Chondromyces crocatus: one gene and its partner. The main gene of each other region encodes a partner of the protein of the gene in region 2 in a complex. Links are inferred from orthologs where the notes say so. Each region holds a gene or a part of one and is shown on either strand. Other genes may lie near its edges. The genes, in order: CMC5_RS39630 and CMC5_RS19910.

Region 1 (3,212 bases), 5.5 Mb from region 2 along the record:
CTCGAAGCCACGGTGCAGGTAGCCGATCTGCACGTCGGCCTTGTTGATCACCTCACCCGACAGCTCGACGACGATCCGGACGGTGCCGTGCATCGCGGGATGCGACGGCCCCATGTTCAGCAGCATCGGCTCGCTCGGAAGTTCGAGCTCGCCCTCACTGATATCGAGATCCAGCGGTTCCATGGGCTAGGCCTCCGGGGGCAGGGGCGCTTCTTCGTTCGCGTATCCGGCGTGCTGATCGTGCGTCTGGCGACCGAAGCTCATGCCTTCGTCAGGACCGAAGGGAGCCATCTTGCCAGGCACGTCGCGGAACGGGACGAGCGGTTGGTACTTCTGGGCGGGGTAGTCCTTCCGGAGCGGGTATCCCTCGAACTCCGGGTACATCAGGATGCGGCGCAGATCCGGGTGGTTGACGAAGTTGACGCCGAACATGTCGAACGTCTCGCGCTCGAACCAGTTCGCGCCCTTCCACACCGGCACCAGCGAGGCGATGTCGGCACCGGACCCGTCTTCTTCACCGACGCGCGCCTTGATGCGGATGCGGTGACCGTGCTGGAGCGACCGGAGGTGACAGACCACCTCGAAGCGCGGGACCATGCCCTGCCACAGGTAGTCGACCGCCGTGAGGTCGGTGAACATGTCCATGTCGATGCGCGGGTCCTCCCGGAGGAACTTCGCGACATCGAGCCATGCGGCCGGATCGACCACCGCCGTGTCGTCGCCGAACTGCGAGTGGGTCTCCAGGATGGCGCCGGGGAACCGGGCCTGGAGCAGGTCGAGGATCTGCTTGCTCATGCGCTCAGCCTCCTCCCTTCCGCTGGAGCTGGAGCAGCTCCTCGCCATGCTTCGCGGGATCGAAGCGCGGCTTGACCACGGCGGGCGTGCGGTCACCGCGCGCGATCTTGTCCTGGAGGAGCATCAGCCCGTCGAGGACCGCCTCGGGACGCGGCGGGCAGCCCGGCACGTACACATCGCAAGGGATGACTTTGTCGATCCCCGGGACGGTCGTGTAGTTGTCGTAGAAGCCGCCGCAGGACGCGCACGTGCCGAAGGCGAGCACGTACTTCGGGTCCGTCATCTGCTCGTAGATGCGGCGCAGCGCGGGCGCCTGGCGCTGGCTGATCGTGCCCACCACCCAGAGCAGGTCCGCCTGTCGCGGCGAGAAGCGGGGCGCCTCGGCGCCGAACCGCGCCATGTCGAAGCGCGGGCTCGCCATGGCCATGAACTCCATCCCGCAGCAGGCCGTGACGAACGGGTACTGGAACAGCGAGTACTTCTTCGCCCAGCCGAGCAGCGCGTCGAGCCTGGTCGTGGCGAACCCCGTCTCGGAGCCTTCGAGGACCCGGACGCTGGTCGTGGTGTTTTTCACTTCTCCCATTCGAGGGCTCCCTTCTTCCACACGTACAGCAGGCCGACGACGAGCAACGCGATGAACGAGCCCATGGTCGCCAGCCCGACCCAGCCGAGCGACCGGAACTGAAGCGTCCACGGATAGATGAGCACGGCCTCCAGGTCGAACACCACGAACAGGATCGCGGTCAGGTAGAACTTGACGCTCGGCTTGACGAATCGCCCGCCGGTCGACTCGCTGCCGCACTCGTAGGGGATCATCTTCTCCGGCGTCGGGTTCTTCGGCCCGATGAACGAAGAAAGCCCGAACATCGCGAGGGCGATGATTGCGGCGACGAGGAAGAGCAGCAGGAGCGGGATGTAGGTGGCCATCGGGTACCTAGGTCGCTTCGCCCCCGGACAAAGGCTTCATCTCGGTCGGATGTTCGGCTGGGCTTCGGGCGGCAAAAAATCCAGCGTATTCCGGTGAATGGGGCCGGGATCTAGCTGGCACCCCGGGGGGTGTCAATGATGCCGCGACCGTTCAGGGACGGCTGGAGGCCAGGATGAGCCCCCGCCAGGCTGTGAGTGCCGGCCCGAGGGTGGCCTCGATCTCCTGGATCTCGGTGCGCAGCTCCGCGTCTCCGACCCCGGCCGTCCGGGCTTCCCGGATGCACGCGAGCGCCGCCAGGTATTTTTTGCGCGCGACGAAGGCCTTGGCGAGGAGGGGCCAGATCGTCTTGGGGGGTGAGCCGAGGTTGGCGGCGCGCCGGAGCGGTCCCAGCGCCTCGCCCGGTCGACCATCCTCCAGCATCGCTTCCCCCAGCCGGCGGAAGATGTCGGCGGCGGCCACCCCATCCTGCGCGTACTGGACGGCCAGGCGCATCACCTCTTCCCCTTGCTGCTCCTCGCCCAGCTTGACGCAGGACGTCCCGAGCATGCCCAGGCCCTTGGCGATGAGACCTCGCGCCTCTGGCGTGAGCATCTGCCCCTCGGGCGTGCGCAGGAAGATGGCGAGCGGCGCAGGCCAGGAGCCGAGGATCTGGATGACCTTTCCCCACTCGCCGCGCTGGGCGGCGACCTCGGCGTCGGCCACCTTGGTGAGGTCGATGGCGGACTTCTGCCGGTCGGAGGCTCGGTCCAGCTCCTCGCGGACGTGCGCGCGGATGCGGGCCCGATAGTCGTTCAGCTCGTAGGTCTCCTCCATGCCGTCACGCAGGAGCAGGAGACGCGAGGTGCGACCCTCGACCATCAGCTTGCGCAGGCTGTAGCCGTAGAGCGGCGCGAGCAGCAGGTAGCGGACGCCGATGTGGAGCTGGAGTCCCTCCAGATCGGTGTCGCGCTCCGGCGCCGGGGGCATCGCTTCCTCGGTGAGGAGCGCCGCGACGAGGCGGTGACGGAAGTCCACCAGCGTGAGCCGCTGGACGTCGCCCACGTCTTCCTCCTCGCCCGGTGGCGCGATGACGAAGTCGACGAGGGTGTTGTCTGGGTTTCTGCGATCCACCGTGAGCGCGGTGATGCGAGCCCCGGTGATCATCGAGAACGCGAAGAAGGCCTCGCCCACGATGTCACAGAGAGCATGGAAGCTTCCGATGCCCTCACCGATACGCTCGAACCAACCATCGGTGCGGACGGCATCGAGGGAAAAAACACGCTCTTTGGCCATGCCGATCGACCTGATCAACGTACGAAGTGCGCCCGGTTTGCCGGAACTGGCGACGGGCTGCTGGGGGCGAGGGTCGCACGGGTTGAGTTTGCTCTCAACCCTTCGAGAACGAAGGACAACACAATGCCGCGGCGCGGCAAGGGCTTTCGAGATGGCCTTTCGAGACGGGGTTTCGGGGCGGTATGTGGCGTGAGCGCTCCCGGCCGCGGTCTGCGTG
Region 2 (3,311 bases):
CCCATGAACATGTACCCGAGCTGGCTCACCGTGGAGTAGGCGAGCACCTTCTTCAGGTCGTTCTGGAAGAGCCCGATGGAGGCCGCCAGCAAGGCGGTGGCTGCGCCGGTGACGGCCACCACGGCCATCGCTGCCGGGGACAGCACGAACACCGCCGACATCCGAGCGACGAGGTACACTCCGGCGGTGACCATCGTGGCCGCGTGGATGAGCGCGGAGACCGGGGTCGGGCCGGCCATCGCGTCCGGCAGCCAGATGTAGAGAGGAATCTGAGCGCTCTTGCCCGCGCACCCGAGGAAGACCGTCAAGCCGACCGCCGTGGCAGCCAGGATCGTGATCGGTTGATCGGGGATGAGGAAGTGCAGCCAGCTCGGCAGCGTCCTCACGGAGAGGTTGCCGATCGGCCAGACCTGCAGGTTCTGGAGCAGCCCGTTCGCACTGGCCTGGATGCCGTCGAAGCTGACGGTGCCCAGGTAATAGACGATGAGCGCCATCGCCACGAGCAGGCCGAAGTCACCGATGCGGTTGACGACGAAGGCCTTTCTACCCGCAGACGCGTTCTTGTCCTCGCCGTACCAGAACCCGATCAGCAAGTAGCTGCACAGGCCGACCCCCTCCCAGCCCACGAAGAGCATGGCCAGGTTGTCGCCCATGACGAGCACGAGCATCGCGAAACAGAACAGGTTCAGGTACGCGAAGAAGCGGTGATAGCCGGGGTCCTCCTTCATGTACTCGCTCGAGTACAGATGAATGAGGAAGCCGACCCCGGTGATGACCAGCATCATCGTGCCGCTCAGCGCGTCGACCGAGAACTTGACGTCGATGGGGATCGACTGACCGTGCCACCCCTGAACCGTGATCCATCGCCACGCGTTCCAGGAGAGCTTTCCCTCTGCAGGGAGAAGCAGGTACGTCAGCACGCTCGCCAGGAATGACCCGCCGAGCGCGGAGAGCGCCATCAAACGGACGCCCTCCTTCCCCAGTCGCTTGCCGAAGAGTCCATTCACGAGCGCGCCCAGAGCGGGCAGCAACAGAATGGCGGCGAGCAGGGTGAAGTCCGATTCGGGGAACAGAGTCCTCAGGGCTTCCACGCTAGCTCCTCAACAGATCGGCTTCGTCAGAGCGCATCGTCCGTCGGACCCTGTAGAAGGCCAGGATGATGGCGAGCCCCACCGCCGCCTCGGCGGCAGCAACGGCGATGACGAAGAAGGTGAAGATCTGACCGCTGTGATTCAGCGGGTGAATCCGGTTGTACGCGACCAGGGTGAGGTTCACCGCGTTGAGCATCAGCTCGATGCTCATCAACAGAATGAGCAGGTTCCTGCGCAGGAGGAACCCGGTCGCTCCCGTGACGAACAGCACCGCGGCGACCACCAGATAGTATTCGATCGGGACGCTGCTCATGAGTGGACGTCCTTGGGCTTCTGGGTGGAGAGCACGGCCGGCGTGGACGCCTTGTCCTCGTCCTTCTCCGGCGAGGGGGCGACGCCAGTGGAATCCGCCTGCTTACCTCGCGCCACGGCGACGGCGCCGATGACGGCGATGAGGAGCAAGACGCCCGCGAGTTCGAAGGGGACGACCGCCTGGGTGAACAGCTCACGCCCGAGCCCTTCGACCGTACCCAGCGACTTGGGCGCCTCGGGGAGGGCGGAGGGACCAGCGCTCGCCGACAGCACGAGGGCCAGCGATCCGAGGCTGATCGCCAGGAGCACGCCAGCTCCGAGGTAGCGGGGGACCGCGCTGCGCGTGTCCCGACCCGAGGTGGCGGACGGGCCGAGGAGCATGATCACGAACAGGAAGAGGACGACGACCGCGCCGGCGTAGACCAGGATCTGGATCGCCGCGAGGAACTCCGCCGCGAGCATCAGGTACAGCCCCGCGATGCCCACGATGGTCGACAGCAGCCCCATCGCAGCACGGATCGGGTTGCGCGCGGCGACCGTGGAGACGCCGCCGAGCAACACCATCAGCGAGGCGAGGCCGAAGAAGGCAAGTTCGAATACTTTCACGGCGCTAGCACCCCAGTGGACGACTTACCCTTCGTCCGGATGTACTGCTCCATCTCCTTGCGGAACTTCCGCAAGAAGCCCATCGCAGGCATCGCCGTCCCTTCGCCGAAGGCGCAGATGGTGTTGCCCATGATGTTGTCGGCGATCTCGTGGAGCCGGTCCAGCTCCTCGATGGTCGCCTGTCCGGCGACCATCCGATCGAGGATCCTGAACAGCCACGCGCTCCCCTCGCGACACGGGGTGCACTGACCACACGACTCGTGTCGGTAGAAGCGCATGAGGTTGTGGAATGCGAGGACCGGATCGGTCTTGTCGCTGAGCACGATCGCGCAGCAGGTGCCGAGCATGGTCCCGAGCGCGCGGTACGTATCGACGCCCATCGGGACGTCGAGCGCGCTCTTGCCGTGCCACGGGTGGAGCGGCGATTTGGGATCGGGCGCGTCGACCATGTCGTCGGCGCGGATGATGGGGCAGGAAGAACCGCCCGGAATCACGCCGAGCAGCTCGCCGTGTTTCACGCCTCCGCCGAGATCGTAGACGAGCTCGCGCAGCGTCAGGCCGACGCACGCCTCGAAGACCCCAGGGTTCTTGACGTGACCGCTCACGCCATAGAGGCGGCAGCCCCCATCCTTGAGATCGTGCAGCGAAGACAGCTTCGAGAAAGCATCACCGCCCATCTCCAGGGCGAGCGGCACCGCCGCGATGGTCTCCAGGTTGTTGACCGTCGTGGGCATGCCGAAGGCGCCATACTGTGCAGGGAACGGCGGCTTCAGCCGAGGCTCGCCGCGCTTCCCTTCCAGGGAGTTGAGCAGCGAGGTCTCCTCACCGCAGATGTAGGCGCCAGCGCCGGTGTGCACGTAGACCTCGACCGGGTAGTCGAGACCGAACGGCTTCTTCCCCAGATATCCCTTGGCCCGCGCCTCCTCGATGGCGCCCCAGAGACGCTCCTTCGAGAGGTGAAGCTCGTCGCGCACGTAGATGTACGCGGCGTGTGCACCGATCCCGAAGCAGCCGATGATGCACCCCTCGATCACGCTGTGGGGCGCCTTCTCCATCAAGGTGCGATCCTTGAACGTGCCCGGCTCGCCTTCGTCCGCATTGATGACGAGGTAGTGCGGGCGCTCTGGCTTGGGAGGCCAGGGCATGAAGCTCCACTTCACGCCCATCGCGAACCCGGCACCGCCACGTCCGCGGATGTTCGCGGCCTTCATCTCGGTGACGAGATCGTCGCGGCTCATCTGCAGGGCGCGCTTCGCCTGCTGGTACCCGCCGTCACGCTCGTACACGGAGAGCCGATGACCA

Evidence for each region.
Region 1: the proteins of CMC5_RS19910 (region 2) and CMC5_RS39630 are in contact, whole or in part, in a cryo-EM structure (PDB 7NYH), measured with the Escherichia coli proteins. The link is inferred for Chondromyces crocatus from one-to-one orthologs.

Annotation. Positions count from the first base shown.
Region 1 is NZ_CP012159.1:10,889,353-10,892,564, reverse strand. The notes cover bases 45-2,944. They hold CMC5_RS39630 (NADH-quinone oxidoreductase subunit A), read right to left. Parts: upstream 1,723-2,944; coding sequence 1,366-1,722; downstream 45-1,365. Other genes in these bases: CMC5_RS39625 (tetratricopeptide repeat protein), read right to left, coding at 1,874-2,944; CMC5_RS39635 (NADH-quinone oxidoreductase subunit B), read right to left, coding at 800-1,378; CMC5_RS39640 (NADH-quinone oxidoreductase subunit C), read right to left, coding at 187-795; CMC5_RS39645 (NADH-quinone oxidoreductase subunit D), read right to left, coding at 45-183. In the rest of the region: more of CMC5_RS39645, read right to left, coding at 1-44; more of CMC5_RS39625, read right to left, coding at 2,945-2,995. UniProt on the Escherichia coli protein: NDH-1 shuttles electrons from NADH, via FMN and iron-sulfur (Fe-S) centers, to quinones in the respiratory chain. The immediate electron acceptor for the enzyme in this species is believed to be ubiquinone.
Region 2 is NZ_CP012159.1:5,411,908-5,415,218, reverse strand. The notes cover bases 206-3,204. They hold CMC5_RS19910 (NADH-quinone oxidoreductase subunit J family protein), read right to left. Parts: upstream 2,010-3,204; coding sequence 1,401-2,009; downstream 206-1,400. Other genes in these bases: nuoF (NADH-quinone oxidoreductase subunit NuoF), read right to left, coding at 2,006-3,204; nuoK (NADH-quinone oxidoreductase subunit NuoK), read right to left, coding at 1,093-1,404; nuoL (NADH-quinone oxidoreductase subunit L), read right to left, coding at 206-1,091. In the rest of the region: more of nuoL, read right to left, coding at 1-205; more of nuoF, read right to left, coding at 3,205-3,311. UniProt on the Escherichia coli protein: NDH-1 shuttles electrons from NADH, via FMN and iron-sulfur (Fe-S) centers, to quinones in the respiratory chain. The immediate electron acceptor for the enzyme in this species is believed to be ubiquinone.